Regions from separate parts of the Streptomyces sp. NPDC059371 genome, predicted to be linked through region 1. Evidence: riboswitches for the same ligand, from Rfam matches in the RefSeq annotation. Region 1 holds a riboswitch; each other region holds the start of a gene.
What was found. A riboswitch is a leader RNA that binds a small molecule or an ion and turns the genes downstream of it on or off. The one in region 1 is predicted to bind thiamine pyrophosphate.

Region 1 (9,784 bases):
AAGCGTACGGTCGCGCCCTGCAGGCTCAGCAGCATCTAGAACTCCCCGGTCCGGTCGGTCCGTACCCGCTCCAACAGCAGCAGAGCCACCGCGCACACCACCATCAGGATCGTCGAAAGGGCCATCGCCTGGCCGTAGTTGAGATCGCCCGCGCGCCCGAGCAGCCGGGCCACCGCGACCGGGAGAGTCGGGTTGTCGGGCCGTGCGATGAAGACGGTCGCGCCGAACTCCCCGAGGGAGACGGCGAAGGCGAAACCGGCCGCGATCAGCAGGGCCCGCCGCACCATCGGAAGATCGACCTCGCGCCACACCCGCCACGGCGACGCCCCGAGGACGGCCGCGGCCTCCCGCAGCCGCCCGTCCACCGCGCGCAGCACGGGCAGCATGGTCCGTACGACGAAGGGGACGCCGACCAGCGCCTGTGCCAGCGGCACGAGGATCCAGCTCGCGCGCAGGTCGAGCGGCGGCTCGTCCAGGGCGATCAGGAACCCGAAGCCCACGGTCACCGCGGAGACGCCGAGCGGCAGCATCAGCAGTGCGTCGAAGCCCCGCATCAGCCGGCCGGCGCGCCGGGTGAGGGCGGCCGCGGCCAGACCGCCGATCAGCACGGCGATGGCGGTGGCGGCGAGCGCGTACTCCAGGGAGTTGCCGACCGCCTCGATCGGGGCGACGAGGAAGACGCCTCCGTCGTCGTCGGCCAGGGCCCGGTAGTAGCCGAGTCCCGGGGCGTCGAGGGACCGCTGGACGAGGACCGCGAGCGGCAGCACGAGCAGCACCGCGATGCTCACGAGCACGCCCGCGAGGAGCGCCCACTGTCCGCCGCCGCGGGGCCGGCGCGCGGTGGTGTCCGGGGCCACCAGACGCAGGGCGGTCTCCCGTCGGCGTACGGTCGCCGCGTGCACGGCGAGGATCGCGCCGACGGCGACGAACTGGACGATCGTCAGCACGGCCGCCGTCGTGAGGTCGAAGATCTCGGAGGTCTGCCGGTAGATCTCGACTTCGAGGGTCGAGAAGGTCGGGCCGCCGAGGATCTGCACCACGCCGAACGAGGTGAAGGTGAAGAGGAAGACCATGAGGGCGGCGGCGGCCACGGCGGGTCCGAGCGCGGGCAGCGTCACCCTGCGCCAGGCCGCCAGGCGCGAGGCCCCGAGCATGCGTGCGGCCTCCTCCTGGCGCGGGTCGAGCTGCGACCAGAGCCCGCCGACGGTCCGTACGACCACGGCGTAGTTGAAGAAGACGTGCGCGAGGAGGATGGCCCACACGGTGCTGTCCAGGCGTACGCCCCACAGCTCGTCGAGCAGTCCGCCCCGGCCGACCAGCGCGAGGAACGCCGTGCCGACGACCACGGTCGGAAGGACGAAGGGCACCGTCACCACGGCCCGGAGAATCCGTTTGCCGCGGAAGTCGAAGCGCGCGAAGACGTACGCGCCGGGGAGCGCGACCAGCAGCGTGAGCGCCGTCGAGGCGAGCGCCTGCCAGGTGGTGAACCACAGCACGTGCCGGATGTCGGGGCGGGTCGCGACGTCCCAGACGCGGCCCAGTTGCCAGCCGCCGTCCGTATGGAGCCCGCGCGAGACGATCGCGGCGACGGGATAGGCGAAGAAGAGCGCGAAGAACACGACGGGCAGCGCCATCAGGGCGAACCGCGCCGCGTTCTGTCCGCAGGCCGGGCGCGGAGTCCGGTCGGCGCGGTCCCGCCCGCCGGGCCCGGCCGGTCCGGCGGTCCTCTCGGGACCGCCGGCCTTCACCGTCCCGTCGGCGGCTACTTCAGTACGAGCGAGGTCCACGACTTGACCCACTGGTCGCGGTCGGCGGCGATCTTCGCGGACGCCAGGGTCTGGGGATGCTCGGCCTGCGGACCGTACCGGGTGAACTCGGCCGGTACCCGCGCGCCCTCACGGACCGGGTAGACGAACATGTTGAGCGGCATGTCCTCCTGGAACTCCTTGGTGAGCAGGAAGTCCAGGAGCGCCTTGCCGCCCTTGGCGTTCTTGGCGTTGCTGAGCAGGCCCGCGTACTCGACCTGCCGGAAGCAGGTGCCGTCCGCGACGCCGGTCGGGGCCGTGGCGGGCTTCGGGTCGCCGTAGATGACCTCGGCGGGCGGCGAGGAGGCGTACGAGACGACGAGCGGCCGGTCTGCCTTGGCCTTCCTGCCGCCGGCGGACCCCGAGAACTCCTCGTTGTAGGCCTGCTCCCAGCCGTCCACGACCTTGACGCCGTTGGCCTTGAGCTTCTTCCAGTAGCCCTGCCAGTTCTCGTCGCCGTAGTGCGCGGCGGACCCGAGCAGGAAGCCGAGGCCGGGCGAGGAGGTGGCGGCGTTCTCGGTGACCAGGAGGTTCTTGTACGCGGGCTTGGCCAGGTCGTCGAAGGACCGCGGCGGGGCCAGCTTGTGCTTGCTGAACCAGGCCTTGTCGTAGTTGACGCAGATGTCGCCCGTGTCGACGGGCGTGACCCGGTGCTTGTCCTGGTCGGTCCGGTACTCCGGCAGGACCTGGTCCGCGCCCTTGGCCTCGTACGGCTGGAAGAGCCCGTTGTCGAGCGCGCGGGAGAGCAGGGTGTTGTCGACGCCGAAGAGGACGTCGCCCTGGGGGTTGTCCTTGGTCAGGATGGCCTTGTTCACGGCCTGCCCGGCGTCGCCGTCCTTGAGGACGCGGACCTTGTAGCCGGACCGCTTCTCGAAGTCCGCCAGGACGTTCTTCGACACGAGCCACGAGTCGTGGCTGACGAGCGTGATCGTCTTCGAGTCGCCCGAGCCGGTGGCGTCGGACGAGCCGCACGCGGACAGCACGGGCAGCGCGACGAGGCCGAGCCCGACGGCCGTGACCGCGAGCCGTCTGCCGCCGCTGGTGTTGTTGATCACTGATTCCTCCTGGGTGACCAGGAAGAGACGCGGCCCTGCCCGGGACCTCTGACGGTTCCCGGGCAGGGCGCAACAGCTTGAGTAATGACCGAACTTCCTACCCAGAATGACCTGGGCAAGGTTCAGAGGGTCTGCGGTCTGTCCCGCACTCTCAGCGCTGTGGCGCTCCCCTGTCGGAATATGAAGATGTCGGACGGTGAAGATGCCGGGCTATGACGACATCGAACGACGAAGATGACGAAACAGACCGACTCGGTTCAGACTACCGCTCGGTCGCGGCGAGCTGACCACACGCCCCGTCGATCTCCTGGCCCCGGGTGTCCCGGACGGTGACCGTGACGCCGTGGGCGGCGATCGCCTCGACGAACGCCTTCTCGTCCTCGGGCCGCGACGCGGTCCACTTCGAGCCCGGGGTCGGGTTCAGCGGGATGAGGTTGACGTGCACGGGCTTGCCCTTGAGCATCCGGCCGAGCCGGTCGCCCCGCCAGGCCTGGTCGTTGATGTCGCGGATCAGCGCGTACTCGATGGACAGACGGCGTCCGGACCGGTCCGCGTATCCCCAGCCGGCGTCGAGCACCTCGCGCACCTGCCACCGTGTGTTCACGGGGACGAGGGTGTCACGCAGTTCGTCGTCCGGGGCGTGCAGGGAGATCGCGAGCCGGCACTTGAAGCCCTCGTCCGCGAACCGGTTGATCGCGGGAACCAGACCGACCGTCGAGACGGTGATACCGCGCTGCGACAGCCCCAGCCCGTCCGGCTCGGGGTCGGTGAGGGCGCGGATCGAGCCGACCACCCGCTTGTAGTTGGCGAGCGGCTCGCCCATCCCCATGAAGACGATGTTGCTCAGCCGCGCCGGACCCCCGGGGATCTCGCCGTCACGCAGCGCCCGCATCCCGTCGACGATCTGGTGCACGATCTCGCCGGTCGACAGGTTCCGGTCGAGGCCGGCCTGTCCGGTGGCGCAGAACGGGCAGTTCATCCCGCAGCCCGCCTGCGAACTGATGCACATGGTCACCCGGTCCGGGTAGCGCATGAGCACGGACTCGACGAGCGTGCCGTCGAAGAGCCGCCACAGGGTCTTGCGGGTGGTGTCCTGGTCGGTCGACAGGTGCCGCACGACCGTCATCAGCTCGGGAAGCAGCGCTTCCTGGAGCTTGCCGCGCGAGGCGGCCGGGATGTCCGTCCACTCGGCGGGGTCGTGCGCGTACCGGGCGAAGTAGTGCTGCGAGAGCTGCTTGGCACGAAACGGCTTCTCACCGATCGCGGCAACCGCCTCTTTGCGCTCGGCAGGCGTGAGATCGGCAAGGTGCCGCGGCGGCTTCTTGGCTCCGCGCGGCGAGACAAAGGTGAGTTCTCCGGGCTTAGGCATGGCGTAACCAGTGTCGCAGATCGTTTGGCCCCGCCCAGGTCGGATGGGCGAGGGGCCTGTCACCCTCCGGTGTCCCCTGTCACCCTTGGTCAACGCTTCACGGCCCAGAGACGGCCCAGCGGTCGCTGTACGTGCCGGCCGGCGCCGTCAGCCGGCCCCCGGTCAGTCCGTGCGCTGCTGCGGTTCGGACTGCCCGGTGCCGCTCTCGGTGAGAGCCGTGCGCGCGGCCTCCAGCAGTTCTTCGGAGAGCGGGTTGCCCCGGGTGGCGCGGGCGAGGACGAGAGCACCGACCATGGTGCAGAACTGGGCCATGCCGTCGTCGTCGCCGGTGGCCAGCCGAGCGGCGCGGTTCCGTACCCCGTCGATGTAGACGTGGCGGGCGCGGGCGGCCTGGTCGGGCTCGCGCCCCAGGTCAGCGGCGAATCCGGAGACGGGGCAGCCCTCCCCGGCGTGATCGCGGTGCCAGACCGAGAGGTAGTCCTCGATCAGCGTCCGGCGGGCGGCCTCGTGCGCCTCGTGATCCTCGAGCGCCACGGCCGAGTGCGCCGCCTGCTCGGCGAAGGCGTGGGCGATGGCCTCGTCGACCAGGTCCTCCTTGGAGGCGAACTGCTTGTAGAACCCGCCATGGGTGAGCCCGGCGGCCTTCATCAGGTCGGCGACGCTGACCGCGGTGCCTTTCTCGCGGAACATCCGGGAGGCGGTGGCTACGACGCGTCGCCGGTTCTCCTGTGCTTGCGCCAGGGACACGCGGCCCATGGAATCACTCTCCTCAAATGGATGTCACTTGCCATCTATCCTAGCCTCAGTTTAGATTATTACCGACATCTATTAGGTACCGATGAGATCGCCCGACAGGTCGAGCGGGGCCTTGCGCCGCCTCCCACCGTCTGAGGCCGATGTCCTCCGACCCGCGATCGCAGAACGACCGACAGCACTGGAGACCCCCTGTGGCATCACCACCCACCCCCATCGGCTCCTCGACGCCCGCGGGGCCCACGCCACCCGTGCCGCCTGCCCAGCGACGAAGCGTTTCCGAGTCGGTCCACCGCCGGCGCTGGGCCGTCCTGACCGTGCTCTGTTCCAGCCTCCTGGTGGTGATGCTGGACAACTCGATCCTCAACGTGGCGACGAAGACCATCGCCCAACCCGCTCCGACCGGACTCGGCTCCACCCAGAGCCAGCTGGAGTGGGCGATCAACTCCTACACGCTGGTCTTCGCCGGACTGCTCTTCACCGCGGGTCTGCTCGGTGACCGGCTCGGCCGCAAGAAGGTGCTCCTCTTCGGCATGCTGGTGTTCGGCGCGGGATCGGCGCTGTCCGCGTCGTCGGCCTCCCCCGGGCAGCTCATCGGCTTCCGCGCCGTGATGGGCTTCGGCGGCGCCTTCATCCTGCCCGCCACCCTCGCGATCATCATGAACGTCTTCGAGCGCGAGGAGCAGCCCAAGGCCATCGGCATCTGGACCAGTGTGGTCGGTTTCGCCATTGCCCTCGGCCCCATCACCGGCGGCATCCTGCTGCAGCACTTCTGGTGGGGCTCGGTCTTCCTGGTCAACGTGCCCATCGTGGTCGCCGCGATGGTCGCGATGGTCGCGATCGTCCCCGACTCGAAGAACCCCAAGCCCGGCAAGCTCGACCCGGTCGGCGTCGTGCTCTCGGTCCTGGGCCTGGTCTCGCTGATCTACGGCATCATCAAGGGCGGCCAGGAGGGCGACTTCACTGTGGCCCAGTCCTGGGGCCCGATCGTGGCCGGCCTGGCGGTCCTCGGGGTCTTCGTCGTCCATCAGCGCAGCAGCGACCATCCGGCCCTCGACGTCACCTGGTTCCGCAACCGGCGGTTCTCCGCGTCCGTCGCCGCCATCGGCCTGGTCTTCTTCGCCCTCACGGGCGTCACGTTCTTCAGCGTCTTCTACAACCAGAGCGTGCGCGGCTACAGCGTCCTGCAGTCCGGTCTGCTCGTGCTGCCGCTGGCCGCGTCCCAGATGTTCTTCGCCCCGCGGGCCCGGCTGGTCGTCGACCGCTTCGGTGCCCGAGCCGTGTGCGCCGGCGGCCTCGTCCTGACCGCCGTGGCCTTCGCCGGCTTCGTGCTGCTCGGCCAGGACACCCCCATCTGGGTGCTGGAGGTGCTGTTCTTCCTGATGGGCACGGGGATGGCGCATGTGATGCCGCCCGCCACCGTCATGATCATGTCGTCGTTGCCGCGGGAGAAGGCCGGCTCCGGATCCGCGATCAACAACACCTTCCGGCAGGTCGGCGGAGCCTTGGGGGTCGCCGTGCTGGGGGCGTTGCTGTCCACCAGTTACCGCAGCGGCATCGACGGCCACCTGGGCGTGCTGCCCGCCTCCGACCGGCACGCCGCAGGTGAATCCGTCCAGGCGACCCTGTCCGTCGCCGAGAAGCTGGGACCGGCCGGCAAGGTGCTGGTGCAGCCCGCTCACGACGCCTTCATTCATGCCATGCACATCACCGCAATAGGATCGGCGGCCGTCGCCCTGGTCGGCGCGGTCGTCGTGCTGGTCTTCCTGCCGGGCAAGGACGCCGCCGTGGCCGCCGGTGGTGACAGGTCCCAGCGCCGGACCGCGGGAGCCCGACGGTGATCACGAACCATCCCCGCGAGACACCGGAGGCGACCGCCTGCCGGGGACGTCCCCGCAGTGCCACCGCCGACACCGTCGTCATCGAGATCGTGCTTCGGCTGCTCGATGAGGGCGCCACTACAGGCGGGCTCACCATGGAGGGCAGGAGTGCGCCCGCGCGGGTGAGGCCTGTGCCGGCCTAGGTGCCGCTGACCTCCTCTGCCCGGCAGTCGCCGAACCACCGGCAGCACTGGAGACCCCTGTGAAATCGCCACCCGGATCAGCGGTGACGTCTCCGGGGCCAACGCCTTGCTGACAGCTCCGCTGACACGCTGATCACACCTCAACTCAGATATTCCATGACTCCGAAGGAGATCGACTGATGGTTGCCGACAACCTTGTTCTTATCCCCGGTGCCGGCGGCGTGGGCCGTACGGTCTTCGAGCACTTGCGTGCTCAGGATGTGCCGGTGCGTTTCATGGTCCGTCGCGAGGACGAGCGTGCGGCTGAGCTGCGGACGCTCGGCGCGGAGGTCGTCATCGGTGACCTGACCCGGCCCGATACGGTAGCGGCCGCGCTGCAAGGCGTGGCGCGGATGTACTTCGCGATGCGCGTGTCGCCGGACCACCTGCTGGCAGCGACCGTGGTGGCCTCCGTTGCGAGGGAGTACGGGAAGCTGGAGGCCTTGGTCGACCTGTCGCAGATGACGGTGTCGCAGATGACCGCCACCAGCACCGAAGAGTCGCATCAGCAGCGGCTGCACTGGCTGGCGGAGCAGGTCTTCGACTGGTCGGGTCTGCCCGTGGTGCACATCCGGCCGACGGCGTTCCTGGACACTCCGCTGTTCACCACGATGGCGGCACGGTCGATTCAGGAAAACGGCACGATCGCGCTGCCGTTCGGCACCGGACGCACCTCGCCGGTCGCCGTGGACGACGTCGCCAGGGTCATCGCCGCCGTGCTCCGCGACCCGGCTCCGCACATCGGACAGGTCTACGAGCTGACCGGGCCGCGCTCGGTCGACATGACGGAGCTGGCCGCGGAATTCTCGCGGGCGCTGGGGCGACCGGTGTCCTACGTGGACGTGCCCCCGGAGAGGTGGGAAGCACAGCTCCCGAAGCTGGGGATGCCGCCGCACGTCGAACAGCACATCGCCACCATGGCCCAGCTGCACCGGGACAACCGTTACGACCGCACGACCGACGGCGTCAAGCGCGTGACGGGCATCCCCGCCCAGTCGATCGAGGCGTTCGTGGCGGCCCGCAGGGACTTCTACCTGGGCTGAGCCGCGTCCGACAGCCGGGGGAGAGCGCGATGTGCGGCGTTCGCCGACTTGCCTCGCCCATGGGGACTCCACCGACCTCGCTCGGATTCGCTGTCTCAGTGGCGCCGGACAGAACCGGTGGCAAGGCGCCGGAGCCGGCGGAAAGGTGCCGGACAGTTCTCCGGGCTTGGGCATGGCGTAACCAGTGTCGCCGATCAATACCACCGGCCCCGGCCGGTGGTGGGTGGGGGCGGTCACGGGCGGGATCCTCGTAAGACGGTGACGCGTGCTCCTCCGAGCCCAGGCCGCCGATGCCCGGCCCCGCGTGGACGTCGGTCGGACCGTTCGGCTCATTGTCCGCAGGCGCACCCGGCCGCTGCGGGGGCGGTTTCCTCGGAGACCTGGCTGGTGCGGCAGCCGTCGCCGGTCGTGGCCGGGGCGGCGCTCTTGCCGAGTGTGCCGGCGTCGGCCTTGACCACGTACACCTCCCACGGCTCCTTACCGGGGCCGTGCACCCACACCTTGTCCTGGAGGGCGTAGCAGCAGGAGGTGTCGTTCTCCTCGAAGGTGGCCAGGCCGGCGTCCTTGAGGCGAGTGGTTGCCGCGACGACCTGGTCGGTGGACTCGACCTCGACGCCGAGGTGGTCGAGCCGGGTCTCCTCGCCGGGGCCGCCCTCGATCAGGACGAGCTTGAGCGGGGGCTCGGTGATGGCGAAGTTGGCGTAGCCCTCGCGCCGCTTGGCGGGTTCGGTGCCGAACAGCTTCGAGTAGAAGGTGATCGACGCGTCGAGGTCACTGACACGCAGGGCGAGCTGAGCACGGGACATGGCGGGTCTCCCATCGGCTTGCATTGATGTTTGTCAATACAAGCTTGCGTCTTGATTCGAAGGATGTCAACATAGACGCATGTCGAAGCAAGAACTTGTGGTCCTCGGGCAGACCGACGAGAGCGGCGCGTGCTGCCCCGGCCTGGCGACCGCGCCGCTGGACGAGGACCAGGCCGCCGAGCTGGCCAAGCTGTTCAAGGCACTGGGCGACCCGGTACGCCTGCGGCTGCTGTCCATGATCGCGTCGCGGGCGGGCGGTGAGGTCTGCGTCTGCGACCTGACTCCGGCCTTCGACCTGTCCCAGCCGACGATCTCGCACCACCTCAAGCTCCTGCGGCAGGCCGGTCTCATCGACTGCGAGCGACGGGGCACGTGGGTCTACTACTGGGCGCTGCCCGCCACCCTCGACCGGCTCGCCGCCTTCCTGAAGACCTCGACCTCGACCTCGCAGACCGCCGAGGCGACCGCGTGAGCGTCCCGCTGGGCCGCCGGGCCGTCGCCGAGGCGGTCGGGTCGGCCGCCCTGGTCGCGGTGGTCGTCGGCTCCGGCATCCAGGCCACCGAGCTGACCAGCGACGTGGGCGTGCGACTGCTCGCCAACTCGCTGGCCACGGTCTTCGGTCTCGGGGTGCTGATCGCGCTCCTGGGCCCGGTGTCCGGCGCGCACTTCAATCCCGTCGTCACCCTCGCCGCCTGGGCCACCGGCCGCCGCACCGGGGACGGACCGACCGCGCGAGAGGCCGCCGCGTACATACCGGCCCAGGTCGCCGGGGCCGTGGCGGGCGCGGTCCTGGCCGACGCGATGTTCGGCGAACCGCTCGTGCGGTGGTCCACCCACGACCGTTTCGCCGGTCACCTGTGGCTGGGCGAGACCGTCGCGACCGCCGGCCTC
Region 2 (9,784 bases), on a different contig from region 1:
CACTTGTTGACCGGCGTCGTGACCACGAAGGCGACCGCGAGCGAGATCAGCAGCGATCCCCAGAACAGCAGGTCGCCGAGCCGCGCGTCCATCGCGTCCGGCCACAGCACGATGACGCCGTTGTCGATCAGCTCCATCACCGCGATGGACAAGGTGTCCGCGGCAAGCGCGACGCGCAGGGCGGTGCGGAAGCCGACGCCCGCCCGCAGCACGCCGCGCAGGGTGAGCGCGTAGCCGAAGAAGAAGGCGAGCACGATCGCCAGGACCGTCGTCGGAAGGTTTCCCCACCCGAGCGCCGTGCCCACCACCATGCCGAGCACCTCGCCGATGGCGCAGCCGGTGAGGCAGTGCAGGGTGGCCGTGGCGGCCATGGCCCAGCCGGCCGCGGCCGGCCCCTGGCGGTGGTCGTGCGTGTGCGCCGGCGCGTGTGCGTGCTTGTCCGCGTGGGCGTGTGCCTCGTGCTCCATGAATTCCCCCAGGGTCGCGTCACGGCTCCTTCGTACAAAAGGAAACCGTATACCCCCCTGGGGTATTCCCGGGAGAGGCGCGGGACTAACCGTCGCGGAGCTTCTTCAGCCGTTCCACGTCCGCCGCGTGCCCTTCCTTCCCGCCGGGCGTCTCGATGATCAGCGGTACGCCCTCGGTGGCGGGATGGGTCATCAGGGCGCGGAACGGGTCCTCGCCTATGTGGCCGGAGCCGATGTTCTCGTGGCGGTCCTTGTGCGCGCCGACCACATCCTTGGAGTCGTTGGCGTGGATCAGCTTCAGCCGCCCCTCGCCGACGGTGTCGACCAGCAGATCGAGGGTCTGGTGCATGCCGCTCGGCCCGGTCAGATCGTGGCCCGCCGCGAAGATGTGGCAGGTGTCGAGGCAGACGCCCAGCTTGGGGTGCGCGTCCAAGGCCTCGAAGTAGGGCCCGAAGTCCCACGTGCGGGAGCAGAGGGAGGAACCCTGGCCGGCCGTGGACTCCAGCAGCAGGAACGGGTCGTCGTCGTGGGTCAGTTCGTCCAGCAGCGGCAGCAGCCGGTCGCGGACCTGCCGCAGCGCGACGGACCGCTCCCGGCCGCCGGTGGCGCTCCCGGTGTGCACGACCACCCCGAGGGCGCCGATCTCCCGTCCGCGCCGCAGCGAGTGCCGCAGCGACTCCACCGACTTCTCGACCGTCGCCTCGGTGTGCGAGCCGAAGTTGATCAGATACGGGGCATGCACGTACGCCGGGATCGACCCGGCGGCGCACGCGGCGCGGAAGTCCTCGTCCTGCTTGGGGTTCCCGGCGGGCGTCGCCCAGCCGCGCGGGTTGGCGACGAAGACCTGGACGGTCTCGGCCGCGAGCTCACGGGCGTAGGCCAGACCGACGGAGTTGAGGCCGCCGGCCACGGGGACATGGCCGCCGACGGGGTTGCGGAGCTGCTTGCTGGTCACACCCGTCAGGGTGTCACGCGCCGCCGGGCACCCCGCGGGCGGACCTGCGGCTCGACCCGTGGGGCGGCCGTGGGGTGCCCGGCGGCGTATCCGCTCAGCGGATCTGGATCGTTATCGTCGAGCCCTTGGGTGCCGTGTCGCCGCCGTCCACCGACTGCTTCTTGACCGTGTCGCCGAAGAGCCCGAGGAGCCCGCGATCCTCGTCGACCTCGAACCCGGCGTCCTCCAGCGCCTTCTTCGCGTCGTCCACGCTGTCGCCCACGACGTCCGGGACCTCGATCATCTCGGGGCCCTTGGAGAGAGTCAGTGTCACCGTGTCGCCCGTGGCGGCCTCACGGCCCGCGCGCGGCGTCTGCTGGGCGACCTGGCCCTTGTCGAACTCGGAGTTGACCCGCTCCGGGGCGATCTTCACCTTCAGGCCCGCGCCCTCCAGCTCCGCGGTGGCGTCCTCGACCGACGAGCCGGTCACGTCGGGCAGTTCCACCGGGCTGCCCTTGCTCACCACGATCGCGATCGCCGAGCCCGAGTGCCGCTCGGTGCCCGTGGCCGGATCCGTACCGATCACGAAGCCCTTCGTCACGTCCTGGCTGAACTCGCGCGTGACCATGCCCGCGACGAGCCCGTCGCCCTTGAGCACTTCCTTGGCCTTGAACAGGGCGAGGCCCTTGAGGTCCGGCACCTTCACCGTCTGGGGGCCGTCGGAGACGGTCAGCGTCACGGAGTCGTTGTCGCGGATGCGCTCGCCGACATTGGGGTCGGTACTGATGACCGTGCCCCGCTTCACGGTGTCGCTGTAGGCGTGCTTGACCTGTTTGACGTCGAGCCCGGCGCCCCGGAGCTGGGTCCTGGCCTGCGCTTCCGTCTTCGCCAGGACGGGCGGGACCTTGGTGAACTGGCCCGAGTTGATGTACCAGACACCGGCGCCGAGACCGAGCACCAGCACGATCGCGGCGATGGCCAGCAGCATCCCGCGCCGCGGCGGCCGCGTGCCCGCGGTCCGCTGCGGGACCGGCGCGGTGGTGAAGGGGCTGCTGTCGGTCGTGAACGGGCTGCTCTGTTCGAACCGGCTGGTCCGGCCGAAGGAGTCGTCGTCGTTCACGGGCAGCAGACGGGGGACGGACAGCGAGCGCGGGATCACGCTCGTACGGTCGTCGGCGTTGTCGTGGCCCACGGACAGGGCGCCCGGCGGGATCGCGTCGAGCTGGCCGGCGGTGAGGCCGGCGCGCGCTTCGAGGACCTGCCCGAGCAGGGTCACCGCGTCGGCCGGGCGGAGCTCGGGATTGCGGGCCGTGGCCGCGGTGACCAGTTCGTCGAGCGGGTACGCGAGGCCCGGCACGACGGCCGACGGGGGCGGTACGTCCTCGTGGAGGTGCTGGTAGAGCACCTGGGCGGGGGAGTCCGCGGCGTGCGGCTTCGCGCCGGTGAGCATTTCGTAGAGGACGACACCGCAGGCGTAGACGTCGACCCGGGTGTCGGCGGTGCCGTGCTCGATCTGCTCGGGGGCGAGGTACGACACGGTGCCGAGGACGGCGCCCGTCGTGCTCGTCACCGTGTCCACGGCGCGGACGAGCCCGAAGTCCGCGACCTTGACCCGGCCGTCATCCCCTATCAGGACGTTCTCCGGCTTCATGTCGCGGTGCACGAACCCGGCGCGGTGGGCCGCGCCGAGCGCGGCGAGCACCGGCTCCAGGATGTCGAGCGCGGCCCGCGGCTGCAGGGCGCCGCGCTCGCGCAGCACGTCGCGCAGGGTGCACCCGGCGATGTACTCCATGGCCAGATAGACGTACGACCCTTCCGCCCCCTGGTCGAAGACCTGCACCACGTTCGGGTGCGCCAGCCGGGCCACCGACTTGGCCTCGCGGATGAACCGCTCGACGAACGAGGCGTCGGCGGCCAGCGTCGGGTGCATCACCTTGAGCGCGAGCACGCGGTCGAGGCGGGTGTCCAAGGCCCTGTAGACCGTGGCCATCCCGCCGACCGCGATCCGTGCGTCGACGCGATAGCGGCCGTCGAGCACGTGTCCGACAAGCGGGTCCTGAAGGGTCGTATCCACGCAGGTGAGTCTACGAGCCACCACTGTCACGGCGCCCCGTTAGGGCGATTCAGGGGTCCGACTGCATCCGAGCTGTGACGCACAACGGGCGTACGAAGATATGTTCGTCGTACGGATGTCCGATCATGTGCCGTCTGTCACCACAAGGACGCAACGCGACAACCCGACCGCACACGCGGCCGGAAACCGACGGCTGGTGAAACCGACGGCTGGTGGAAACCGACGCCAGGCGGAAGCCGACGGCGGAGGGAAGCCGACGCGGGGCGGGCCGGGGCTCAGAACGCCGGGCGCTCCGGGTCCAGCACCGCCATGCCCTCCACGGGAGAGGACGCCGCCGCGAAGTGCCGCCGCGGGATGCGCCCCGCCCGCCGCGCCAGACGACCCGCCTCCACCGCGTGCCGCATGGCCTCCGCCATCAGCACGGGCTCCTGCGCCCGTGTCACCGCCGAGGCCAGCATCACCCCCGCGCACCCCAGCTCCATCGCGAGCGCGGCGTCCGACGCCGTGCCCGCTCCCGCGTCCAGGATCACCGGCACGCGCGCGTTCTCGACGATCAGCTCGAAGTTGTGCGGGTTGCGGATCCCGAGCCCGGACCCGATGGGCGAGCCGAGCGGCATGATCGCCGCACAGCCGACGTCCTCCAGCTTCCGTGCCAGCACCGGGTCGTCGTTCGTGTACGGCAGCACGGTGAAGCCGTCGTCGACCAGCGTCTCCGCCGCGTCGAGCAGCTCGATCGGATCGGGCAGCAGGGTGCGCTCGTCGGCGATGACCTCCAGCTTGACCAGATCGGTGCCCAGCGCCTCGCGCGCCAGACGGGCCGTCAGCACGGCCTCGCCCGCGGTGTAGCAGCCGGCCGTGTTCGGCAGGACGCGGATGTTCAGCCGGGCCAGCACCGACAGGACCGAGCCGTGCACGGACGCGTCCACGCGCCGCATCGCGACCGTCGTCAGCTCCGTGCCGGACGCCACCAGGGAGCGCTCCAGCACGTCGAGGCTGGGCGCGCCGCCCGTCCCCATGATCAGCCGGGACGCGTAGACCGTACCGCCGAGGACGAAGGGGTCGTCTGCCATGGGTCAGCCTCCTTGGACGGCGGTGAGGACTTCGACGCGGTCGCCCTCGGCGAGCGCGGTGGACGGCCACTGCGCGCGCGGGACGACGGTCTCGTTCAGGGCGGCGGCCACCCCGGACGACGACACGGTGAGGGTCGCGACGAGCGCGTCGAGAGCGGTCCCGGCGTCGATCAGCCGCCGCTCCCCATTGACGACGATGTTCATACCGGCAGCTCCGTGAGGGCCGAGGCGCCGAAGCGCAGGGGGGTGAAGGGGCGGGCTTCGGCGGGGAGTTCGCCGGTGGTCAGCACGTGGGCCATCACGTCGCCGGTCACGGGCGTCAGGAGCACACCGTTGCGGTGGTGCCCGGTGGCCAGCAGCAGCCCGTCCAGGGCGCTCGGGCCGAGCAGCGGGGCGTTGTCGGGCGAGCCGGGGCGCAGCCCCGCGCGGGTCTCGGTGAGCGGCAGCTCGGTGATCCCGGGGACCAGCTCGTGGGCGTCGCGCAGCAGCTCGTACACGCCGCCCGCCGTCACGGTGGTGTCCCAGCCCAGCTCCTCGCTGGTCGCGCCCACCACGAGTTCGCCGTTCTCGCGCGGCACCAGGTAGACGTGGCTGCCGCGCACCACGGCCCGCACGGTCCGGTTCAGGAAGGGCGCGTACCGTCGCGGCACGGTCAGCCGCAGCACCTGCCCCTTGACCGGGCGCACCGGCGGCACGGCGTCCTCGGGGACGCCCGCCAGGCGCCCGCTGAGGCTGCCCCCGGCCAGCACCACCCGGTCGGCGGCGAGTTCGGTGCCGTCCGTGGTGACGACACCGGTCGCCCGCTCCCGTACGACGCTCAGACGCTCCGCCCAGGTCCGGTGCACGGTCACCCCGGCCCGCTCGCACGCGGTGACCAGGGCGGCGGCGAGGCGCCGCGGGTCGATCTGGTGGTCGCCGTCCACCCGCAGACCCCCGCGCACGCCGGGCGCGAGCATCGGTTCCAGACGGCGGCACTCACGGCCGCTCAGCCACTCCGACTCCAGCCCCGAGCGGACCTGGAGCGCGTGCAGTTCCCGCAGATGGGCGCGGTCGTCGGCGTCCAGCGCGACGGCCAGCGTGCCGCTCCGGCGATATCCGAGGTCCTGTCCGGCCGCCTCGGTGAGCTCGGCGGCGAAGTCCGGATAGCGGCGCGCGGAGGCGAGGTTGAGGCCCAGCAGGGTCTCCTCGCCGAAGTGCAGCTCGGTGACGGCGGCCAGCATCCCGGCCGCGACCTGTGCGGCGCCACCGCCCGGCTCGGGGTCCACGAGCGCGGTCGTGAACCCGCGCTGCGCGGCCCGCCAGGCCGTCACCAGACCGATGATCCCGCCCCCGACGACGAGGACGTCCGACGAACGTGCAGACGGCATGGGCGTCCAGCCCCTCCCTTCGCCGGCATGACCCGGATCAGGTTCGTACGGTCGGAGGCCGCCCAGCCTCCCTCTCAGCCCGGTACGTCCGGGCTCCCGCGAGTGCTTTACGTTGGCCACCCTAGCCCGCCTCCGTCCGTCTCAGTAAGGGAGCCTCCGCCCATGGCGCGACCGCTCGACGGCCTCGTGCTCGCCCCCGTCGCCGACCAGGCCCCGGGCCAGGTGGGCACCCGCACCCGGTTCACCTATCACGAGGAGGACGGCGTGGTCTGGGCCGACTACGCCGGCGGCGACGTCGTCCGCGGACATCTCGTCGGCACCCGCGAGGGTGACCGCCTCGACTTCCGGTACGTGCAGCTCAAGCGGGACGGGACCACCGCGTCGGGCCACTGCGTGTCCCTCGTCGTGGAACTGCCCGACGGCCGGGTGCGGTTGGAGGAGACCTGGACGTGGGAGTCGCAGCCGGGCGCCGGGACGAGCGTGGTGGAGGAACCGCGCGCGACCGGCCGTGTGCAACAGGTCACCGAGCACGTCCGCTGACTGACGAATCGTCACGTGTCTATGGTGATCAGGTGAGCGATCAGACGCAGGCACAGTCCCCGTCGCACAGGCGCACGGCACGACGGGTCGTCGTGGTGGGCGCGGGCATGGCCGGGGTGCAGACCGCGGTCGCCCTGCGCGAACAGGGCTTCACGGGCACCGTCACGCTGATCGGCGCGGAGCCGCATCAGCCCTACGACCGGCCGCCGCTGTCCAAGGCCGTCCTGCTCGGCAAGTCCGAGGGCTCCGCCTTCGACATCGACTTCGAGGCCCTGGACATCGACCTCCGGCTGGGCAGCGAGGCGCACGGCGTGCGCCCCGGGGACCACGAACTGGACACGGACGCGGGATCCGTCCCGTACGACGTCCTGGTCGTCGCCACCGGCGCCGAACCGATCCGGCTCCCCGGCGCCGAAGACGTGCCCGGCGTGCATCTGCTGCGCACCCTGGACGACGCCGACCGGCTGCGTCCCGTACTCACCCGGCAGCACGACATCGTGGTGGTCGGAGCGGGCTGGATCGGCGCCGAGTTCGCCACGGCGGCGCGCGAGGCGGGCTGCGCGGTCACCGTCGTCGAAGCCGCCGACCGGCCGCTCGCCGGGGCGCTGCCGCCCGAGGTGGCCGCCCCGATGGCCGCCTGGTACGCGGACAGCGGGGCCTCGCTGCGCACCGGCGCGCGCGTGGAGCGCGTCGAACCCGGCGCGGTGATCCTGGACGACGGCTCCCGGGTGCCCGCGGACGCCGTCGTGGTCGGGATCGGCGCGCGGCCCGCCACCGCCTGGATCGCCGGCTCCGGCATCGAGCTCGGCGCCCACCGCGAGATCGTCGCCGACGACCATCTGCGCACCTCCCTGCCGGACGTCTACGCGGTCGGCGACTGCGCCTCCTTCCCGTCCGGCCGCTACGAGGAACGCCTCCTCGTCCATCACTGGGACAACGCCCTCCAGGGCCCGCGCACGGTCGCCCTGAACATCGTCGGAGAGACGCCCGCGGCCTACGACCCCGTGCCGTACTTCTGGTCCGAGCAGTTCGGCCGTTTCGTGCAGTACGTCGGCCACCACGCGCCCGCCGACACCCTGGTGTGGCGCGGCGACCCCTCGGGCGCCTCCTGGTCGGTGTGCTGGCTCCGCGAGACGCGGCTCGTCGCCCTCCTGGCGGTGGGCCGCCCGAGGGATCTCGCCCAGGGCCGCAGGCTGATCGAGGCGGGCGTCACGATGGATCCGGTGCTGCTCGCGAACCCGTCGAGGCCGCTGAAGGGCGCCACGGCCTGATCCCGTCACCCCGGGTCGGACGCCCTCGGCTTCCGGCTGTCGGTCCGGGATGGCAGGCTTGTCCCGTGACCGAGATTGACGCAAAGATCGATGCTCTCGTCCCCGCCTGGCTCACCCTCCCCGACATCGCCGAACAGTTCGGCGTCGAGGTGACGCGCGTCCGGCAGCTGGTCAAGGACGGCCAGCTCATCGCCGTACGCCGTGGTGAGAACCGCGCGCTGCACGTCCCCGCCGACTTCATCGACGCGGACGAACAGAAGGTCGTCAAGGGCCTGGCCGGCACCCTGACGCTCCTGAGGGACGACGGCTTCTCCGACGAAGAGGCCCTGGAGTGGCTCTTCACCCCCGACCCGAGCCTGCCCGGTACCCCCGCGCAGGCTCTGAGCGAGAATCGCGGCACGGAGGTGAAGCGCCGCGCCCAGGCGCTCGCCGTCTGACCTGAACGCGACCGTCCGGCACGGGGAGCGCGGCGGCGGGACCATCCCGGCCGCCGCACTCCCCGCGCACCGACAAACGGGGGACCCACGCATGCCCGAGAACGCCGCCACGACCGCACGGGGCCGCCTGGCCGACGCCCGTGTCTATCTGTGCACCGACGCCCGCAGGCGTCAGGGTGACCTCGCCGAGTTCCTCGACGCGGTCCTGGCGGGCGGCGTCGACATCGTGCAGCTCCGCGACAAGGGCATGGAGGCGGGGGAGGAGCTGGAGCACCTGAAGGTCTTCGCGGACGCCTGCGCCCGACACGGCAGGCTTCTCGCGGTCAACGACCGGGCGGACGTGGCGCACGCGGCCCGCGCCGACGTCCTGCACCTGGGCCAGGGCGACCTCCCGGTTCCCGCGGCCCGCGCGATCCTCGGCGACGAGGTGATCGTCGGCCGTTCCACGCACTCCGAGGCCGAAGCCGCTGCCGCCGCCGTCCAGGAGGGTGTGGACTACTTCTGCACCGGCCCCTGCTGGCCCACCCCCACCAAGCCCGGCCGCCACGCACCCGGCCTCGGCCTGGTCCGCGGCACGGCGGCCCTCGGCACCGACCGTCCCTGGTTCGCGATCGGCGGCATCGACCTCGGCCGGCTCGACGAGGTGCTCGAAGCCGGCGCCCGCCGTGTCGTCGTCGTGAGGGCGATCACCGAGGCGGACGACCCGGGCGCGGCGGCGGCCGAGTTCGCGAAGCGGCTGCGGGAGGTCTGAGGCCCGGCCGCCACGGAGGTTTTCCGGCGGGCCGCCGTCCGAGGGCCCGGCGGGGCCGCTGTCCGAGGGGTGGACAAGAAATCGACAGATCGGACAAAAGTCAGCGGTTCGGTTGGGTGACCGACGCCCTCTGGCTAACCTGCGGGTATGGCCCTCGGATCTGCTTCCACCAGGACTGATCGCGCTCGCACCGTGCGCGACATGCTCGCGACCGGCAAACAGACCTTTTCCTTCGAGTTCTCGGCGCCGAAGACCCCCAAGGGCGAGCGGAACCTGTGGAACGCCCTGCGCCGGGTCGAGGCCGTGGCCCCGGACTTCGTCTCCGTGACCTACGGAGCCGGCGGCTCCACGCGGGCCGGCACGGTCAAGGAGACCGAGCAGATCGTCCTCGACACGACCCTCACCCCGGTCGCGCACCTCACCGCGGTCAATCACTCGATCGCGGAGCTGCGCAACATCATCGGGCAGTACGCGGACGCGGGCATCCGCAACATGCTCGCCGTGCGCGGCGACCCGCCCGGGGACCCCATGGGCGAGTGGGTCCCCCACCCCCAGGGTCTGGCCTACGCGGCCGAACTGGTGCGCCTCATCAAGGAATCCGGAGACTTCTGCGTCGGGGTGGCGGCCTTCCCGGAGATGCACCCCCGGTCCACGGAGTGGGATCTGGACGTCTCCCACTTCGTCGACAAGTGCCGCGCCGGCGCCGACTACGCGATCACCCAGATGTTCTTCCAGCCGGAGTCCTACCTCCGCCTGCGCGACCGCGTCGACGCGGCGGGCTGCGCGACGCCGGTCATCCCTGAAGTCATGCCCGTGACAAGTGTGAAGATGTTGGAACGGCTGCCCAAACTCTCCAATGCTTCGTTCCCGGAC
Region 3 (9,784 bases), on a different contig from region 1:
GCAGTGGATGGCCCGCCTCGACGCCATGGAACTGGTCGACGGACACCTTCTGGTGCACTCCGACACCACCGCCTACCTCGACTACGGCGACTCCATCGAAGCGGTCAACGACACCGTCCGCGAAACCCTCACCCGCAACGACGCCGAGGACTGCTGGGACCTCTTCCGCAAGTTCACCCGGCGCTTCGCCTTCCGCGACGAGGGCGCCGAGGCGGTCCGCGAACTGCTCGACGCGTACGGCGGCACCCGCGTCGTCCACGGCCACAGCCCCATTCCCTACCTTCTGGGCGAGGTGGGCCCGGAGGACGGCGAGGCCGGAGCGGGTCCCGTCATCGAAGGACCGCACGTCTACGCCGACGGTCTGGCCATCGCGATGGACGGTGGAGTGACCATGGCCGGAAAGCTGCTGGTCCAACAACTTCCGCTGGATATCTGAGCGTTCACCGGGCAGGCGTCCGGCCGACGGACCACTCCGGACAGGGGCCAATTTCTGGAAACCCCCTGTCACGGCGTGCCGTCGCCGCTCTACCATCGGCTTATCCGTAGCAGGCTCCCCTCCGTTTCTGCCCAACGGCTCGTCAGCGTGCGAGCCACCAGCCCTACGGAGCATCGGGGGATGCAGATGAACAGCGTTCCGCAGCACCTGCTGAGCGAGGACCGCCAGGAATACGAGCGGATCCTCGATGAGGCGCTGCGCTCCGCACCACACCGCCCGGAACTCGCCGCTGTCGGCCAGCGGCTCAACCTCGAACAACTGCGCACCATGGCGCTCAACGCCACGGCCCTCATCACGACGGCCGCGTCGGACGAGTACGCGCACTACGTGAAGGTCCGCAGCGAACTGCGCCGGCCGGTGCGGCCCGCCCCGGCCATGAGCGAGGAAGCCGGCTCCACGGAGCCGGGCACGACCGCTATGGGGCTCGCCGCCACCGTGGGGGAGGTCACCGAGACCGCCGGGGCCGGGGCGGTCGCCGTCGTCGCGGTGCTCGCCCCCGTCCTCGCCGGGACAGCCGCGGCCATATTCCTGCTCGTGGGCTACGTCCTGAGGATGCTCGATCCCGAGCCGACCATCGCCAGAACCCTTCTGACCACCGGATGGGTCTTCGGCGCGGTCACGGCGGCCGCCATTCTGGTCGCCGCGGCCGGACTGCTGCTGACCGCCCTGCGCAACGGTTCGTCCTCCCTCCACGCGGGAGCGGGTGACGAGCTGACCGGACAGGTCGCCCGGGCCAAGGAGGCCTGGCGTGACGCCCTGCTGGAGCGCGGCATCATGCCGTTCCTCCGGGAAGCCCTCGCGGACCCGGGCTCGGCGGCACTGAGCCGCCCCGCACCGGCCCCGAGCCGCATGCCCCACCTCGGGTACGGCCGGCCGGGGTTCAGCAGTCCCGACGGCGGGCCCGCGGCGGGCCCGCGCCCGAGCTTCTCCAGCCCGGACTTCTCCAGCCCGGACTTCGGAGGACCGGAACACCAGCCCGAGTGACCCGGCCGGCCGACGGCCGGGTCCGAGGCAGGAGAGGGCCCGCGCGGGTGCGCGGGCCCGCACACCCTTGCCGGTGGGGCTCTTTCCGGCCACCGGTACGAGCGGGCTCTCACGGCTGCCCCGGGATGCGTCGACGGCGTCCCGCGGGCTCCCTCCGCCGTCTATAGGGCTGTCTCAGACGATGCCCAGCCGACGCGCCTCCTTCATCCACGACGGGAACTCGGACAGCAGCCGGTCGTAGAGCTCCGGATCCGGTACGTCGCTGATGTCGTCGACCGCGAAGAAGCCCACGTTGTCGACGCGCCGGCCCGGCAGGGTGTCGAACCTCTCCAGAACGCCGTAGTCGGAGCGCCCCAGTCCGACGAACTGCCAGAAGACCGGCTCTTCCACCGCCTCCCGCAGCTCCTTCTCGATCTCCTTGTTGCGATAGACACCGCCGTCGGAGAAGAAGAGCACCAGCGTGGGATCTGGGGCCGGGTTCGCGCGGACGAACGCCCGGACCTCGGCGATCACCTTCTGCTCCTCGTTCTGGATGCCCACCGCCCGCATGTCCACCTGGCCGGGCAGCAGGCCCTTCTTCGGCTTCTTCCGCCGGAACAAGGTCAGTTCACCGACCCGGACATGGTGCTCCAGCCACTCCGGCAGATCGCCCAGGGCGAGGTCCGGCAGCCGTGCCGGGTTCGACGCGAAGGTCCACGCCTGCATCTCCCCGTCGTCGTCCAGCTGGGCCGCCACCGCGGCCATCCGCTCCACGACATCGGCCACGACGCCCTTGGAGTACAGGAACGACATGGAGCCGGAAGCGTCCAGGACCAGGATGACGCGGGCCCTGACGCCCACGGCACCGTGCTTGCGCAGACTGACCGCCACCTGCTCCTTGCGCAGGGAGAGCCGCTTGCGCATGTCCACGGGCAACCGCTCCTCTCCCTTGACGAGACGAGGAGCCAAGCCGGGACCCGGGGGCGCCTGGGGCACCGGGGGTACCGACGGGACGGGTGCGGCCGGGGGCACGGGGGCCGGCGGGGCCGCGGGGGCCTGTGGGGGTGCCGGTGCCGACGGAGGCGACGGGGGGACGGGAACGCTCGGGAACGCCGGTGCCGGCGGCGGATTCGTTGCCGACGGGAGTGCCGGTGCCGGTGAGGCGGTTCCGGGGGCCGAGCTTCTCGCGTCCGTACTCCCGGAAGCGCCCGGCTCCTCGTCCACGCTGATCCCGAAGTCCGTCGCCAGGCCCGCGAGTCCGGACGCATACCCCTGGCCCACCGCGCGGAACTTCCACCGACCGCCCCGCAGATACAGCTCGCCTCCGATGAAGGCGGTCTCCGTCGTCGCCTCCATCTCGAAGAACGCCAGTTCCTCGCCGGTTCCGGCGTCGAGCAGCCTCAGCTTCAGACCCGACAGCTCACCGAAGGTGCCCCCGTCGGCCGAGGCGCCCAGGACCACCCGCTGGATCTCGGGCTCCAGGGCGCGCAGATCCACCTCGACGGTGTCCGTCGTTCCGTCGCCCTCCCGCCGCTTGCCCGAGTGGCGCACGGCGCCGGAGGCATGCCGGGGCTGGTTGTAGAAGACGAAGTCACCGTCGTCGCGCACCCGCCCGTCCGCGCGCAGCAGCAGCGCCGAGGCATCGGCGTCCGGCGCGCCAGGACCCCCGGACCAGCCGAGTACGACCCGCACCTCCTGCGCGGCAACGGGAAGGTTGGCACCCTTGCTCATCGATGTCGGTGTCATGCGCCCAGTCTCCCTGGAGAAGCCGTCGGTGGATCCGACCGATACGCCCGCGCGCGAGAAGAGCCGGCCGCGTCCGACGCGGCCCGGACGAACTCACGCAAACGCTCGGTGGTGTTGCTCTCCCTCCACACCAGTCCCCGTTCGATCGGCCGGGCGTCGTGAAGAGGCACGTAGGCGATGTCGGGCCGGGGGTAGTACTGCCGCGAGTGCTCCCCGACCGGGAGGACGCCCCGGCCCATAGCGACCAGGGTCAGCATCTCGGAGAACGAACCGCCGACCGGGCCCTTCGGGACGGGTCTGCCCGAAGGGGTGTGGTCCGGTGTGCGGTCCCGCTTGAACGCCGCCGAGGTCACCGCGGGGTACTGCACCACGGGGTGCTCCGCGAGCACCTCCAGGGACAGCCGTTCCTCGCCGGCCAGCGGATGACCGGCCGCGACCGCCAGGACCCGTTCCTCCCGCAGCAGGGCGGGTCCGCGGGCCATTCCGTCGAAGGGGAACGAAGCGAGGAGCACATCGACCGAACCGTCCAGCAGACTCGCACGGGAGTTGGAGAGCTGGACCTCCCGCACGTCGACCCGGCAGTCCGGGTGACGCTCACCGAACAGGGCGACCGCTCTGAGAAGCGCGGGCGCCGTCCACTCACCGAGGAAGGCGGCCCGCAGCTCTCCGGTGATCCCCCGGCTTGCGTCGGCCGCCCTTCCCAGCGCGGCTTCGATCCCGGCGACGAGGGGTGCCAGGTCGTCCGCGAGCTGCCGGCCGATCGGGGTGAGCCGGACCGAACGGCTGGTGCGTTCGAACAGCAGGCCGCCGACTCTGCGCTCCAGCGTCTTGATCACCTGGCTGACCCGCCCGGTGGTGATCAGCAGCCGCTCGGCGGTCCTGCCGAAGTGCAGCTCCTCGGACAGCGTCAGAAAGGTCTCGATCTCCAGTCGCTCCAGCATGAACCCCCCAGCGTTAAATCTGGCTCAACGGTCGTACAGCGATCATGCCTTGATGGCGTCCGTCCCGCGGCGGATCGTAGAAGGCGTCCACCCGGCCGCGGGAGGGAGCCGAACAGTCCCCAGGCCGGCCGAGCACACGGCGCCTCCGTGCCCGGCTCCGCCCACCGCGTCCGCCACACCGATCACACCCTCTCCGAATGGGAAACCCATGGCTTCCGCGGACATCACCGCCCACCTGAACGGGCTCGACGGCCCGCTGCGCGACATCGGCGAGAGGGTCGGGCACGTCATCGACTCGGTCCTCCCCGACGACTCCGGCGCGATGTGGCACGGCCATCCCACCTGGAGCCTCGGGGACAAGCCGGGCCGGACCCCGGTCTGTCTGCTCAAGGCCTACCCGTCCTACGTCACCTTCGGCCTGTGGCGCGGCCAGGACGTGACCGACCCATCGGGCCGGCTCGTCGCCGGAGCCCGCCGGATGGCCTCGGTGAAGCTCGGCCGTACCGAAGAGATCGACCCCGACCTGTTCAGCGCGTGGCTTCGCCACGCCGTCGCCCTGGAGACGACATGACCACCCTGCGCGTGAAGGCCTTCGACCACCTGGTCCTCAAGGTGGAGGACGTCGAACGGTCCCTGGACTTCTACACCGGGCTTCTCGGCCTGGAACCCGTACGCGTCGCCGAATGGCGTCTCGGGCAGGCCCCGTTCCCGTCGGTGAGGGTCACCGCGGAAACCATCATCGATCTGATCGCCCATGCCCCTGAGGGGTCCAACGTCGACCACATCTGTCTCACCGTGGAACCGCTGGACTGGGACCGGGTCATCGCGTCGGGATCCTTCACCGTGCTCGAAGGGCCCGTGGAACGCTTCGGCGCGCGTGGCACCGCGACGTCGGTCTATGTCCGGGACCCGGACGGCAACACCGTCGAACTGCGCTGGTACCCGCAGGACGTCACACCGTGACCGGGCCGGGGACCGCGGTCCGGGTGTGATCCCCGGACCGCGCCCCCGTGGGCCGGCTCAGTCGGCCAGCGGCAGGTACACGCGGTTGCCGGCCTCCGCGAACTCCCGGGACTTCTGAAGCATGCCCTCGGAGATCTCCGCGGCGGAGGCACCGTCGGCCGCTTCACCGCCGAACCGCTCGTTGATGTCCTGGCTGATCTTCATCGAGCAGAACTTCGGCCCGCACATGGAGCAGAAGTGGGCCGTCTTGGCGGGCTCGGCCGGCAGTGTCTGGTCGTGGAACTCCCGCGCCGTGTCCGGGTCGAGAGCCAGGTTGAACTGGTCCTCCCACCGGAACTCGAAGCGGGCGTCGGAGAGCGCGTCATCCCACTCCTGCGCACCCGGGTGCCCCTTGGCGAGGTCGGCCGCGTGGGCGGCGATCTTGTAGGTGATGACGCCGGTCTTGACGTCGTCACGATCGGGCAGGCCCAAGTGCTCCTTGGGCGTGACGTAGCAGAGCATGGCCGTGCCCCACCAGGCGATCATCGCGGCACCGATGCCGGAAGTGATGTGGTCGTACGCCGGCGCGACGTCCGTCGTCAGCGGGCCGAGGGTATAGAACGGAGCTTCATCACAGATCTCCTGCTGAAGGTCGATGTTCTCCTTGATCTTGTGCATCGGGACGTGTCCCGGGCCTTCGATCATCGTCTGTACCTGAAAACGCTTCGCGACCGCGTTGAGTTCCCCGAGCGTCCTCAACTCGGCGAATTGCGCGGCGTCGTTGGCGTCCGCGATGGACCCCGGCCGCAGCCCGTCGCCGAGCGAGTAGGTGACGTCGTACGCGGCGAGGATCTCGCAGAGCTCCTCGAAGTTCTCGTACAGGAACGACTCCTTGTGGTGCGCGAGGCACCAGGCGGCCATGATCGAGCCGCCGCGCGAGACGATGCCGGTCTTGCGGTTCGCGGTGAGCGGCACGTACGCCAGGCGCACACCCGCGTGGACCGTCATGTAGTCCACGCCCTGCTCGGCCTGTTCGATGACGGTGTCCTTGTAGATCTCCCAGGTCAGCTCCTCGGCACGGCCGTCGACCTTCTCCAGCGCCTGATAGAGCGGCACGGTGCCGATGGGTACGGGGGAGTTGCGCAGCACCCATTCACGGGTGGTGTGGATGTTGCGACCGGTGGACAGGTCCATGACCGTGTCGGCGCCCCAGCGGGTCGCCCAGGTCATCTTCTCCACCTCCTCCTCGATGGAGGAAGTCACCGCGGAATTGCCGATGTTGGCGTTGACCTTCACCAGGAACCGTTTACCGATGATCATCGGCTCGATCTCCGGATGGTTGACGTTCACGGGCAGCACCGCCCGGCCCGCGGCGATCTCCTCCCGTACGACCTCGGGGTCGACGTTCTCGCGGAGCGCCACGAACTCCATCTCGGGCGTGATCTCCCCGCGTCGCGCGTAGGCCAGTTGGGTGACCGCCCGGCCGGGCCGCCCACGGCGTGGCTGACGCGGCCGGCCGGGGAAGACCGCGTCGAGGTTGCGCAGCCCTCCGCGCGGGGACGTGTGCTTGATCCCGTCGTCCTCGGGGCGAACGGGACGGCCCGCGTACTCCTCGGTGTCTCCGCGCCCGATGATCCAGCTCTCACGCAGCGGCGCCAGCCCCCTGCGCACATCGGTGTCGACGGTCGGATCGGTGTACGGGCCGGACGTGTCGTACAGCGTCACGGACTGCCCGTTGGTGAGGTGCACCTGGCGGACCGGCACCCGCAGATCGGGGCGTGTGCCCTCGACGTACGCCTTGTGCCAGCCGATGGACTGCCTGTCCTGGCCGTCCGGAGACGGCGGCGAAGCCCCGTCCGTCCGTCCGGAGGCAGGCATGCGTACATCCTTGTCGGTCATCTGACCTACTCCCTACGCCGGCATTACCCGGTAACAGGTTCAGCGGTCGACGCAGCGGCTTCCGATCGCCGATGTTTCATGTGAAACATCGCGAAGACGGAGGTCAGCGTCCTCTCAGCCCGGTGCTCCGAGCTCCCGCGTGTGCAAAGGTGCCTCCACGCTAGCGTCATATTTGGCGCGGTGAACAGAGGGCCCTTGACGTTCTTGCGATGATCGGGCGGTGACGACGACCCGGCAGCACTCGTTTCCCCCCTCCGAGCCACCGCGCCGTCCCGGCTCCGACGGCGGCCGCGGACATGGCTCCGGCACCGGCCCCGAGCACCAGCATGAGCAGGGGAACGGACATGGGCACGGACCGGACGGTGATCATCACGGTTCGGGCGACGGGCACGAGCCGGGTTCCCGCCGCGGGCACAGCGAGCCCGCGGGCGCCGGGCACGGGCATTCCCACAGCCACGGTCCCGCGGCGCCGGTCTCCAAACATCTGCGCAAGGTCATCGCCGCGGTACTGATCCCCTTCGCGGCGGCGGTCGTGGCGGGTCTCGTGCTCCTGTGGCCCGGCGGCGCGCCGGCCCACGAGCGCACCGGTGTCGGCTTCGACCGGCAGACCCAGCAGGCGACGGTCACGAAGATCGACCAGCTGGACTGCAAGTCCGTGAACGCCTCCTCCGGGACCTCGGCGGGCGACGCCTCCGCCACCGGGGGTGCCTCGGCTCAGAGCCGGGCCTCGGGGGAGTGCAAGAAGGCGACCGTCCGGATCGACACCGGAAAGGACAAGGGCCGCACGTTCACCGAGATCGTCCAGCCGGACCAGTCACGGCAGTTGCACCAGAGCGAGAAGGTCGTTGTCGCGTACGAGCCGTCCGCCCCCAAGGACCTCCAGTACTCCGTCACGGACGCGAACCGGAAGCTGCCCCTGACGCTGCTCGCCGTGATCTTCGCGGTGGTCGTCGTGGTGATCGGCAGGATGCGCGGCATCATGGCGCTGGTCGCCCTGGCCATCAGCTTCGTGATCCTGAACTTCTTCATCCTGCCCGCGATCCTGCAGGGCTCGAACCCGCTGCTCGTGGCCGTCGTCGGGTCCAGCGCGATCATGCTGATCGCGCTCTACATGTGTCACGGTCTGTCGGCCCGGACGTCCGTGGCGGTGGTCGGCACCCTGCTCTCCCTGGTGCTGATCGGTTTCCTCGGCTCGTTCTTCATCGACTGGGCTGTGCTGACCGGCAACACCGACGACAGCACCGGCCTGATCCACGGCCTGTACCCGTCCATCGACATGAGCGGCCTGCTGCTGGCCGGCGTCATCATCGGTTCGCTCGGTGTCCTGGACGACGTGACGGTGACGCAGACGTCCGCGGTCTGGGAACTGCACGAGGCGAACCCCACGATGGGCCGGCGCGGTCTGTACCGGGCGGGTATCCGTATCGGCCGCGACCACATCGCGTCGGTCGTCAACACGCTCGTCCTGGCCTACGCGGGCGCCGCCCTGCCGCTGCTGCTGCTCTTCTCGATCGCGCAGAGCAGCGTGGACACCGTCGCCAACAGCGAACTGGTCGCCGAGGAGATCGTGCGGACACTCGTCGGATCGATCGGTCTGGTCGCCGCGGTGCCGGTGACGACCGCGCTGGCCGCCCTGGTGGTCGCGGCGGACCGCGAGGGCGGCGCGCCCGTCCCCGCGCAGCCCGCGGCCGACAGGACCCCGGCACGGAGCGGCAAGGGGCGTCGCCGCAAGCACTGACCCGTCCCAGGTGGCGCTGAAACCATCCTGCACCGGCGGCCCTCGTGAGGAAGCGTTCCTCCGCTCCGGGCCGACCGGTGCGTCAGCCCGCGCTCTGCTCCTCCGAGAGGATGCGGTCGAGCACCGCGTCGAGGGATGTGTCGAAACCCTCGAGAGAGCGTTCCTGCCCGAGCGGCACGAGCCGGTCCGTCCGGTCGAGGAACGCGACGAGCGGCGCGGTCCCGGACCGGAACAGCGCGTGATCACCGCCGACCTGAAGCCGGATCAGCACCTCTCCGAGGGCCTCCGGGTCGGCCGGAGCGATGTGCACATCGCCGTCACCGCAGGGCCTGCCCACCCCGTCGATGAGCAGTTCCCGTCCGAACGCCCAGGTCACCGGCGCGTCGCCGGGCAAGTGGAAGGTCAGCCGCACCGCGTACGGATCACAGGTCTCGTATCGCAGCTCGACAGGAATGCGGAAGCACAGCTCCTCGGACACGAGGAAGCTCATCATGACCTCTGCCTGCACCGACTCACGCATCGCCTACCCCGTCGTTTGCTGTCGACTGGCCAGCAGTCGTCCCACCTGACACTGCTGGAAATCTTGCTCAACGTGCATGCCTAATTACAAGGAGTGAGTTTTCAGATACTGATAGAGATGGCGAGTGTTCCTAGCAGGCGGCCCACCTCGCTCTGGAGTCTCCGTGCCGTGGGGATCAGGCGGTCGCCCTGGTGGGACGGGAGGGAGAAGGCCACGACGGCGGCCGAACTGCCCGCCGTGACCGGGATCGCGGCGCAGACCGTGCCCAGCGCGTACTCCTGCCGCTCGATCACCGGTTCCATCCGGCCCGTCCGTTCCAGCCGGCGCAGCAGACGGTCCTCGTCACGCACCGTGTACGGGGTGAGCGCCCGCACCGGGTAGCGGTCGAGGTGGTCACGCCGGGACTTGTCGTCCAACTGGGCCAGCAGGCACTGACCGACCGCGTGGGCGTGCCCGGTCTCTCGGAAGTCGGCCCACTCCTCGACGGCGGGGCTCGCCGGGGTGTCGACGACACACGTGACCTCGATCTCACCCTCGCG

Region 2: linked by a shared signal. The riboswitch ahead of thiO (glycine oxidase ThiO) and the one ahead of ACFXGX_RS30150 (thiamine ABC transporter substrate binding subunit) in region 1 are both predicted to bind thiamine pyrophosphate.
Region 3: linked by a shared signal. The riboswitch ahead of thiC (phosphomethylpyrimidine synthase ThiC) and the one ahead of ACFXGX_RS30150 (thiamine ABC transporter substrate binding subunit) in region 1 are both predicted to bind thiamine pyrophosphate.

Annotation. Positions count from the first base shown of each region.
Region 1 covers NZ_JBHYXD010000069.1:36,517-46,300, reverse strand. Annotated here, with positions in the region: gene ACFXGX_RS30160 (ABC transporter ATP-binding protein) at 1-35, opposite strand, end outside; gene ACFXGX_RS30155 (ABC transporter permease) at 36-1,787, opposite strand; gene ACFXGX_RS30150 (thiamine ABC transporter substrate binding subunit) at 1,763-2,860, opposite strand; TPP riboswitch at 2,937-3,042, opposite strand; gene rlmN (23S rRNA (adenine(2503)-C(2))-methyltransferase RlmN) at 3,123-4,229, opposite strand; gene ACFXGX_RS30140 (TetR/AcrR family transcriptional regulator) at 4,392-4,985, opposite strand; gene ACFXGX_RS30135 (MFS transporter) at 5,126-6,823, shown strand; gene ACFXGX_RS30130 (hypothetical protein) at 6,820-7,005, shown strand; gene ACFXGX_RS30125 (NmrA family NAD(P)-binding protein) at 7,185-8,087, shown strand; gene ACFXGX_RS30120 (ArsI/CadI family heavy metal resistance metalloenzyme) at 8,417-8,893, opposite strand; gene ACFXGX_RS30115 (ArsR/SmtB family transcription factor) at 8,973-9,365, shown strand; gene ACFXGX_RS30110 (aquaporin) at 9,362-9,784, shown strand, end outside.
Region 2 covers NZ_JBHYXD010000005.1:148,958-158,741, forward strand. Annotated here, with positions in the region: gene ACFXGX_RS05165 (DUF4396 domain-containing protein) at 1-467, opposite strand, end outside; gene ACFXGX_RS05170 (deoxyribonuclease IV) at 553-1,422, opposite strand; gene pknB (Stk1 family PASTA domain-containing Ser/Thr kinase) at 1,517-3,475, opposite strand; gene ACFXGX_RS05180 (thiazole synthase) at 3,751-4,545, opposite strand; gene thiS (sulfur carrier protein ThiS) at 4,549-4,749, opposite strand; gene thiO (glycine oxidase ThiO) at 4,746-5,912, opposite strand; TPP riboswitch at 5,910-6,022, opposite strand; gene ACFXGX_RS05195 (hypothetical protein) at 6,075-6,452, shown strand; gene ACFXGX_RS05200 (NAD(P)/FAD-dependent oxidoreductase) at 6,485-7,723, shown strand; gene ACFXGX_RS05205 (Rv2175c family DNA-binding protein) at 7,789-8,160, shown strand; gene thiE (thiamine phosphate synthase) at 8,252-8,911, shown strand; gene metF (methylenetetrahydrofolate reductase [NAD(P)H]) at 9,059-9,784, shown strand, end outside.
Region 3 covers NZ_JBHYXD010000010.1:23,487-33,270, forward strand. Annotated here, with positions in the region: gene ACFXGX_RS08525 (metallophosphoesterase) at 1-436, shown strand, start outside; gene ACFXGX_RS08530 (hypothetical protein) at 617-1,480, shown strand; gene ACFXGX_RS08535 (VWA domain-containing protein) at 1,655-3,205, opposite strand; gene ACFXGX_RS08540 (LysR family transcriptional regulator) at 3,202-4,146, opposite strand; gene ACFXGX_RS08545 (DUF1801 domain-containing protein) at 4,355-4,717, shown strand; gene ACFXGX_RS08550 (VOC family protein) at 4,714-5,109, shown strand; gene thiC (phosphomethylpyrimidine synthase ThiC) at 5,167-6,987, opposite strand; TPP riboswitch at 6,980-7,136, opposite strand; gene ACFXGX_RS08560 (YibE/F family protein) at 7,208-8,725, shown strand; gene ACFXGX_RS08565 (SsgA family sporulation/cell division regulator) at 8,808-9,245, opposite strand; gene ACFXGX_RS08570 (IclR family transcriptional regulator) at 9,347-9,784, opposite strand, start outside.